Linked DNA regions of Variovorax paradoxus. The protein of the gene in region 1 interacts with the protein of each later gene in a pairwise test. Links are inferred from orthologs where the notes say so. Each region holds a gene or a part of one and is shown in the gene's direction. Other genes may lie near its edges.

What was found.
Region 2: the proteins of purT (region 1) and NWF24_RS22920 interact in binary tests that used the Escherichia coli proteins (3 or more experiments, as listed by UniProt). The link is inferred for Variovorax paradoxus from one-to-one orthologs.

The regions. Positions count from the first base shown.
Region 1 is NZ_CP102931.1:154,115-158,936, forward strand. Bases 1,101-3,964 are described here. They hold purT (formate-dependent phosphoribosylglycinamide formyltransferase), read left to right. Parts: upstream 1,101-1,863; coding sequence 1,864-3,066; downstream 3,067-3,964. Other genes in these bases: NWF24_RS00660 (3-hydroxybutyryl-CoA dehydrogenase), read right to left, coding at 1,101-1,679; NWF24_RS00670 (alpha/beta hydrolase), read left to right, coding at 3,130-3,964. Also shown: NWF24_RS00655 (crotonase/enoyl-CoA hydratase family protein), read right to left, coding at 1-793; more of NWF24_RS00660, read right to left, coding at 831-1,100; more of NWF24_RS00670, read left to right, coding at 3,965-4,071; NWF24_RS00675 (helix-turn-helix domain-containing protein), read left to right, coding at 4,182-4,822. UniProt on the Escherichia coli protein: Involved in the de novo purine biosynthesis. Catalyzes the transfer of formate to 5-phospho-ribosyl-glycinamide (GAR), producing 5-phospho-ribosyl-N-formylglycinamide (FGAR). Formate is provided by PurU via hydrolysis of 10-formyl-tetrahydrofolate.
Region 2 is NZ_CP102931.1:4,843,952-4,847,785, reverse strand. The notes cover bases 1-2,855. They hold NWF24_RS22920 (polyprenyl synthetase family protein), read left to right. Parts: upstream 1-895; coding sequence 896-1,816; downstream 1,817-2,855. Other genes in these bases: dxs (1-deoxy-D-xylulose-5-phosphate synthase), read left to right, coding at 1,837-2,855; xseB (exodeoxyribonuclease VII small subunit), read left to right, coding at 633-899; NWF24_RS22930 (aromatic ring-hydroxylating oxygenase subunit alpha), read right to left, coding at 1-406. Also shown: more of dxs, read left to right, coding at 2,856-3,693; NWF24_RS22910 (TRAP transporter substrate-binding protein), read left to right, coding at 3,805-3,834.

The DNA.
Region 1 (4,822 bases):
GGCGGCGTTCGATGAAAGAGCGCACACCCTCGGCGGCGTCCTCGCTGTTCGACAGGCGCTTCTGTGTCTCGATGAACTCCGACACCGCAGCCAGCGGCCCCTGCTCGACCGCCTTGATCACGTTGAGCCGCGTGGCCACCACTGCCAGCGGCGCCTGGGCTGCGATGCGCTGCGCAATGGCCAGCGCCGCATCGAGCTCCTGCCCTGCCGGCACCACCTTCTGCACGAAGTTCAGGCGATAGGCCTCGGCGCTGTCGAACTCATCCGCCGTCAGCAGGTGCAGCATCGCGTTGCCCACGCCCGCGCGCTCGGCCATGCGCAGCGTGGCGCCGCCCGTGGCCATGATGCCGCGCTGCACTTCCATCTGCGAGAAGCGGCAGTTGTCGGCCGCGACAACGATGTCAGCGCCCAGCATCAGCTCGATGCCTACCGTGAAGCAGATGCCCTTCACCGCCACCACCATCGGCTTGGTGCGGCGGCGGTAATCAGGCAGGCCGAAGTCGTGCGGCTCCACCATGCCGGCCGGAATGGCCTTCTCGCCGCGCTTCATGTACTCGGTGACCGCCGGCAGGTCGAGGCCTGCCGTGAAGTGGTCGCCGAAGGCATGCAGCACGCCCACGCGCAGGTTCGGGTCGTCGTCGAGCCGGGTGTAGGCCTCGGCCAGCTGCTTGAACATCGGCGGCGTCCAGCCGTTGCGCTTGGCAGGGCGGTTGATGCCGATCAGCAGCACATGGTCGAGCACCTGAGTGTCGATGCAGCCTTCTGCGGGCGGGTTGGTGGGGGTCGCAGTCATCGGTCTTGTCTCCGTGTTTTTGTTGTGGCTCTGCGGATCAGTAGGTGTACACGCCGCGGCCCGTCTTGCGGCCCAACTGGCCGGCCGCGACCATTTCCTTCAGCAGCGGGCAGGGGCGGTACTTGGAATCGCCGAACTGCTCCAGGTACACCTCCATCACGGCCAGGCACACGTCCAGGCCGATCATGTCGGCCAGCGCCAGCGGGCCGATGGGCTGGTTGCAGCCCAGCTTCATGCCGGCGTCGATGTCTTCCGCCGTGGCGATGCCCTCGGCCAGCACGAAGAAGGCCTCGTTGATCATCGGCACCAGGATGCGGTTGACCACGAAGCCCGGCGCGTTCTTCACCGTGATCGGCGACTTGCCGAGCGTCTCGGCCAATGCCTTCACTGCATCGTGCGTGGCGTCGCTCGTGAGGTAGCCGCGGATCAGCTCCACCAGCGCCATCATCGGCACCGGGTTGAAGAAGTGCATGCCGATGAAGCGGTCGGGGCGCGAGGTGGCGGCTGCCAGCTGCGTGATCGAGATCGACGAGGTGTTCGACGCGATGATCACTTCGGGCGCCAGCATGTCGTCGACCTGCTTGAGGATCTTGAGCTTGAGCGCGTGGTTCTCGGTGGCCGCCTCGATCACCAGTTGGGCGCTCTTCAGGTCTTCGTAGTTGGTCGAGCCCTTGATGAGCGCCAGCGCGGCGGCCTTCTGCTCGGTGGTGAGCTTTTCCTTCTTGATCAGGCGGTCGAGGCTGCCCGACACCGTGGCCAGGCCCTTGTCGACCGCCGCCTGGGCGATGTCGACCATCACCACATTCACGCCGGCCACAGCGCAGGCCTGCGCGATGCCGTTGCCCATCGTTCCGGCACCGATGATGCCGACAGTCTGGATAGCCATGAGAGAACTCCTTGAAGAAAACAAAAAGGGGGTGCGCGCGGCTGGCGCCACGGCAAAACATTGATTGTGAAGCAGCCCCGCGGCCGCGCCGTTGCCGCGTGCGACACCGGCGACCCGCCGGTGGCTTACAGTGCGGCGGTTGCTTTTCCCTGCTCGTTTTCCCGCTCTTTTCGACTCTCCGACCATGACCACCCTTGGCACCCCCCTTTCCCCTTCTGCAACCCGCGTGATGCTTTTGGGCTCCGGCGAACTAGGCAAGGAGGTGCTGATCGCCCTGCAGCGCCTCGGCGTCGAGACCATCGCCGTCGACCGCTACGAGAACGCCCCCGGCCAGCAGGTGGCGCACCACGCCCGCACCATCACCATGAGCGATCCCGAGCAGCTGAAAGCGCTGATCGAGGCCGAGAAGCCCACGCTGGTGGTGCCCGAGATCGAGGCCATCGCCACGCCCATGCTGCAGCAGCTCGAAGACGCCGGCGTGGTACGCGTGATTCCCACGGCCCGCGCCGCCCGCCTCACGATGGACCGCGAAGGCATCCGCCGCCTGGCCGCCGAGACGCTGGGCGTGCCGACCAGCCCCTACAAGTTCTGCGACTCGCTGGCCGAGCTGCAAGCCGCCATCGATGGCGGCATCGGGTACCCCTGCATCGTCAAGCCCGTGATGAGCAGCTCCGGCAAGGGCCAGAGCAAGATCGACGGCCCCGCCGACGTGCAGAAGGCCTGGGACTACGCCATGGCCGGCGGCCGAGTGAGCCATGGCCGCGTGATCGTCGAGGGCTTCATCGACTTCGACTACGAGATCACGTTGCTCACCGTGCGCGCCAAGGATGCCGGCGGCGCTGTGCAGACGCAGTTCTGCGACCCCATCGGCCACGTGCAGGTGAGCGGCGACTACGTGGAAAGCTGGCAGCCGCACCCCATGGCGCCCGCTGCGCTGCAGAAGGCACAGCAGATCGCACAGGCCGTGACGGCCGACCTGGGTGGCCAGGGCCTGTTCGGCGTCGAGCTGTTCGTGAAGGGCGATGAAGTCTGGTTCAGCGAAGTGAGCCCGCGCCCGCACGACACCGGCATGGTCACCATGGCCACGCAGTGGCAGAACGAGTTCGAGCTGCATGCGCGCGCCATCCTCGGCCTGCCGGTGGACACCTCGCTCAAGAGCCCGGGTGCCAGCGCGGTGATCTACGGCGGCGTGGACGCCACCGGCATCGCCTTCGACGGCGTGGCCGAGGCGCTGCAGGTGCCCGGCAGCGACATCCGCCTGTTCGGCAAGCCCGAGAGCTTCACCAAGCGCCGCATGGGCGTGGCGCTGGTGCATGCGGCCGACACCGACACCGCCCGCAAGCTCGCCAAGGAAGCCGCCTCGCGCGTGAAGCCGCGCAAGGCATAGCCAGTTTTCGCAAGCCGCGCCGCAACGGCGCGGGCATGGTCGAGCGGTTCCACCGGAGACACCATGCTGCACCCCCAGGCTCGCGCCTTGCTCGACTTCATCGAGGCGCGCGGCATTCCGCCGACGCACACCCTGTCGCCCGCCGACGCGCGGGCCTTCTACCGTGAACGCCGCGCCGCCACGCAGCCGCTGCCGGCCGAAGTGGCCGAGGTGCGCGACCTTGCCGCCGACGGCCCGCACGGCACCATCCCGGTGCGGCTCTACCGCCCGCTCGGTTCCGGCGCCGGCCCGCTGCCGGTGCTGGTGTATTACCACGGCGGTGGCTGGGTCATCGGCGATCTCGACACACATGACGTGCTGTGTCGCGAGTTGGCCAACGGCGCAGGCTGTGCGGTGGTCGCGGTCGACTACCGCATGGGCCCGGAGCACCGCTTTCCCGCCGCCGTCGACGACGCGCTGGCCGCCACCCGCTGGGTGCGTCGCGAAGCCGCGGCGCTGGGGCTCGATGCGAGCCGTCTCGCGGTGGGCGGCGACAGCGCTGGCGGCAACCTCGCGGCGGTGGTCTCGATTGCCGCGCGCGATGCCGGCGACCTGCCCATCGCCTTCCAGCTGCTGATCTACCCGGCCACCGACATGCGCCGTGGCCATCCGTCACACCAGGCCAACGGGCAGGGCTACCTGCTGACCAGCGACACGATGACGTACTTCCACGACCACTACATCACCGACCCGGCGCACGACCTCGACTGGCGCGCCTCGCCGCTGCTGCACACCGACCTGTCGAAGCTGCCGCCTGCGCTGGTGCTCACCGCCGGCTACGACCCGCTGCGCGACGAAGGCGCCGCGTATGCCGAGGCGTTGACCGCCGCCGGCAACCATGCCGTGTACGTGTGCTTCGAGCGCCAGATCCATGGCTTCATCACCATGGGCAAGGTACTCGACGAGGCCAACACGGCAGTGGCGCTCTGCGCCGCCGAACTGCGCCGCGCACTGGCACCGGCCTAGGGAAAGTCCCCGCGCAAATCGATATCGCGCGGGCGGCTCGCGCCGCTACGATCCAGCCAACAAAGACGCCACCCCGCAGTGGCAGTCCACCGATGCAGGAGACAAACACCATGCAGCGAACAAGGACGACGCCGCCAACGCACACAAGGTTGAGCGGCGCCGCACGGCAGGGGGAACGCCTGATGTGGCTCACGCCGCATCGCGTGTTCTATGCCGGTCTGCTCGGCGCCGCCGCCGAGCGCACGATGGGCGGGCACGGCGTGTACGTGTCGCCTGCCGGCGCGCCGCCGAACCGCATCCGCATTGGCGGCGGGGCGTGGATGACCGGTGAATTCATCGTGGTGCCGCCGCATGTGCTGCACCAGGTGGAGTGCGCGCATCCGCTGATCTTCAACCTGCTGATCGAATCGGAGTCGGTCGATCCGGCGCGCATGCCGGCCTTTTTGCAGCATTGCGGCCCGGTCGAGGCGCCGGCCTTCGTGCAGCGCGTGCGCGAGGCCCATGCGCACCTGCTGGCGGCCTCGGCGCGCGGCATGAGTTTCGAGGGCTTCGACTTCGACGCGATGTTCTTCGGCGAAGCGCTGGCGCCGCGCGCGCTCGATGCGCGCATCCGCAAGGTGGCCGACGCCATCAACGCCGACCCCGCCACGCCGATGTCGGCCGAGGAGTGCGCAGCCTCGGTGCACCTGTCTTTCTCGCGCTTCCTGCATCTGTTCAAGCAGGAGACTGGCATGGCCTTCAGGGCCTTCCG
Region 2 (3,834 bases), 4.7 Mb from region 1 along the record:
GCAGGTTCAGGCAGGGGTCCTGCTCGAAATGCGGGGCGCCGATCAGCGTGCCGGTGGTGCGCGAATCGCTCGCGGCATAGGTCCAGCGGTGCAGCGGGCACACGATGTTGCCGCCGGCCTGGTTGTCGAGCTGGCCCCGTCCCTGGAGGATCAGGGCCTGGCGGTGGCGGCAGACGTTGGAAATCAGCTCTACGCCCTTGGGCGTATGGACCAGCGCACGGCCCTGATGCTCCTGCGGCAGGGTGTGGAAGTCGCCCATTTCGGGCACGGCCAGGCGATGGCCGACGTAGCGGGGCCCTCGCGCGAAAAGGTTTTGCATTTCGCGGGCGTAGAGCGCCTCGTCGAAATACGCGGAAACTGGAAGTTGGCTCGCGGCCTGCTGCAGTTGAAGACTTAAATCAGACATGGAGGACCTGACCAAGCTCCCCACAGGGAGAAAAAAGAAAAGAACGGAAGGCGCCGCCAGGAAGAGTCGGCGGCCCGGAGAGGGTGTTGACGTCGTCAACGAGAGAAGTTCGCATTGTACCCGGGGGGCATTTTTGTGCCCCCGGCTTTTCACCCAGGCCGGCGGCGGTCGCCAGTTGTTTCGATCCCAGTCCTAAAATGCCCGATTTCACCCACGTTTCGCTTGCATGCCCAAGGTGCCCCCCCCTTCCTCGTCCAGCCCGGCGGCAACGCCCGATACGGGCCCGCTGCCTGCCAGTTACGAAGCCGGGCTCCAGGAACTGGAGCAACTGGTGGCGGAACTCGAATCGGGCCAGTTGCCCCTCGACCAGCTGCTAGTCAGCTACCAGCGCGGCGCGGCGCTGCTCGCCTTCTGCCGCGACAAGCTGCAGGCGGTCGAAGACCAGATCAAGGTGCTCGATTCGGGCAGCCTGAAGGTCTGGACGCCTGAATGAGCGCCGCCGCGCTGAAATCCAGCCATTGGGACGCCCGCACGCTAGCCGGCTGGAGCGACCCCCACCTGGCGAATGTCGAAGCGGCGCTGTCGCGCTGGGTCGGCGTCGACGCCCCCGTGCTGCTGGGCGACGCCATGCGCTATGCCGTGCTCGACGGCGGCAAGCGCCTGCGGCCCCTGCTGGTGCTGGCCGCCAGCGAGGCCGTCGGCGGCAACCGCGCCGCCGCCCTGCGTGCGGCCTGCGCTACGGAACTGATTCACGCCTATTCGCTGGTGCACGACGACCTGCCGTGCATGGACAACGACGTGCTGCGCCGCGGCAAGCCCACCGTTCACGTGAAATTCGGCGAGGCCGATGCCCTGCTGGCCGGAGACGCGCTGCAGGCCCTGGCCTTCGAGCTGCTCACGCCCGCTGGCGACGAGATTCCCGCTGCCACCCAGGCCCTGCTGTGCCGCCTGCTCGCGCGCGCTGCGGGCAGCCAGGGCATGGCCGGCGGCCAGGCCATCGACCTGGCCAGCGTCGGCATTGCGCTTGACGAAACGCAGCTGCGCGAAATGCACCGCCTGAAGACTGGCGCGCTGCTGCAGGGCAGCGTCGAGATGGGCGCCGCCTGCGGTTCGGTCACTCCTGCGGCATTGGCCGCGCTGCGCGACTACGGCGCGGCCATCGGCCTCGCGTTCCAGGTGGTCGACGACATCCTCGACGTCACGGCCGATTCGCAGACCCTGGGCAAGACCGCCGGCAAGGACGCCGCGGCCGACAAGCCCACCTATGTGTCGCTGCTCGGCCTCGACGGCGCGCGCGCCCAGGCCCGCCAGCTGCTGGCCGATGCGCTCGCCGCCCTCGAAAAGAGCGGCCTGGCGGATACCGCAGCCCTGCGCGCGCTGGCCCACATGGTGGTCGACCGCGACCGCTGAGAGAAAAGAACAACCCCCACATGGCTCCGCTGCTTCCCACACTTCACGACCCCTCGCCGATCCGCAAATACGACCGGGCCCAGCTGCGCCAGCTGTCCGATGAGGTGCGCGCCAGCGTGCTCGACAACGTCTCGCGCACCGGCGGCCACCTGAGCTCCAATCTCGGCACGGTCGAACTCACGGTCGCGCTGCACCATGTGTTCAACACGCCGCACGACCGACTGGTGTGGGACGTGGGCCACCAGACCTACCCGCACAAGATCCTCACGGGCCGGCGCGAGCGCATGCCCACGCTGCGGCAGATCGGCGGCATCTCGGGCTTTCCGCAACGCAGCGAGAGCGAGTACGACACCTTTGGCACGGCCCATTCGTCGACCAGCATCTCGGCCGCGCTCGGCATGGCCATGGCCGCCAAGCAGAAGGGCGAAGACCGCCACACCGTGGCCATCATCGGCGACGGCGCGCTCACGGCTGGCATGGCCTTCGAGGCGCTGAACAACGCGGGCGTGTGCGACTGCAAGCTGCTCGTGATCCTGAACGACAACGACATGTCGATCAGCCCGCCGGTGGGCGCGCTCAACCGCTACCTCGCGCAGCTGATGAGCGGCAACTTCTACGCCGCCGCCAAGAACGTCGGCAAGAGCATGCTGCGCAACGCGCCGCCGCTGTTCGAGCTGGCCAAGCGCCTGGAGCAGCATGCCAAGGGCATGGTCGTGCCGGCCACGCTGTTCGAGCAGTTCGGCTTCAACTACGTGGGCCCGATCGACGGCCACGACATCGACTCGCTGGTGCCCACGCTCGAGAATCTCAAGCACCTCGAAGGCCCGCAGTTCCTGCACGTGGTCACGAAGAAGGGGCAGGGCTACAAGCTGGCCGAGGCCGACCCTGTGGCCTATCACGGCCCTGGCAAGTTCGATCCGCAGGTGGGGTTGGTCAAGTCCGCCGCGGTTGCCAAGCAGACCTTCACGCAGGTGTTCGGCCAGTGGCTGTGCGACACCGCCGCGCACGACGGCCGCCTCGTGGGCATCACGCCCGCGATGCGCGAAGGCTCGGGCCTCGTTGAATTCGAGAAGCGCTTTCCCGATCGCTACTACGACGTCGGCATCGCCGAGCAGCACGCCGTGACCTTCGCGGCCGGCCTGGCCTGCGAGGGGCTGAAGCCGGTGGTCGCGATCTACTCGACCTTCCTGCAGCGCGCGTACGACCAGCTGATCCACGACGTGGCGATCCAGAACCTGCCGGTGGTGTTCGCGCTCGACCGCGCGGGCCTCGTGGGTGCCGACGGCGCGACGCACGCGGGTGCGTACGACATTCCGTTCCTGCGCTGCATTCCGAACATGAGCATCGCCTGCCCGGCCGACGAACGCGAGTGCCGCGAGCTGCTGTCGAGCGCCTACGAGCAGAACCACCCGGTGGCCGTGCGCTATCCGCGCGGCGCGGGCGCGGGTGTCACGCCGCACCTCACGCTCGAATCCTTGCCCTTCGGCAAGGGCGAGATCCGCCGCGAAGGCAAGCGCATCGCCATCCTCGCCTTCGGCACGCTGCTGTACCCCGCGCTCACCGCCGCCGAGTCGCTCGACGCCACGGTGGTCAACATGCGCTGGGCCAAGCCGATCGACGTCGAGTTGCTGCTGAAGGTCGCGGGCACGCACGATGCCATCGTCACGCTGGAAGAGGGCGCCATCATGGGCGGCGCGGGCAGTGCGGTGCTCGAAGCACTGCAAGCCGCCAACGTGCAGAAGCCGGTGCTGCAACTCGGCTTGCCCGATCGCTTCATCGAACACGGCGATCCGGCCAAGCTGCTGGCGTCGATCGGACTGGACGCGATCGGCATCGAGGCATCGATCCGCGAGCGCTTCGTTTCGAGCGCAGGGTAAACCCCTGCCGGCGGCTGTAAGCGCGTTTTTACAATCGTCCGGACTTAGACAAAAGTCCCCAACGCGGTCACAAGCCGCGTTTTGTTTTTCCAAGAACTCGGAGAGCTATCAATGGATCGTCGTTCCCTCATCAAAAACGCC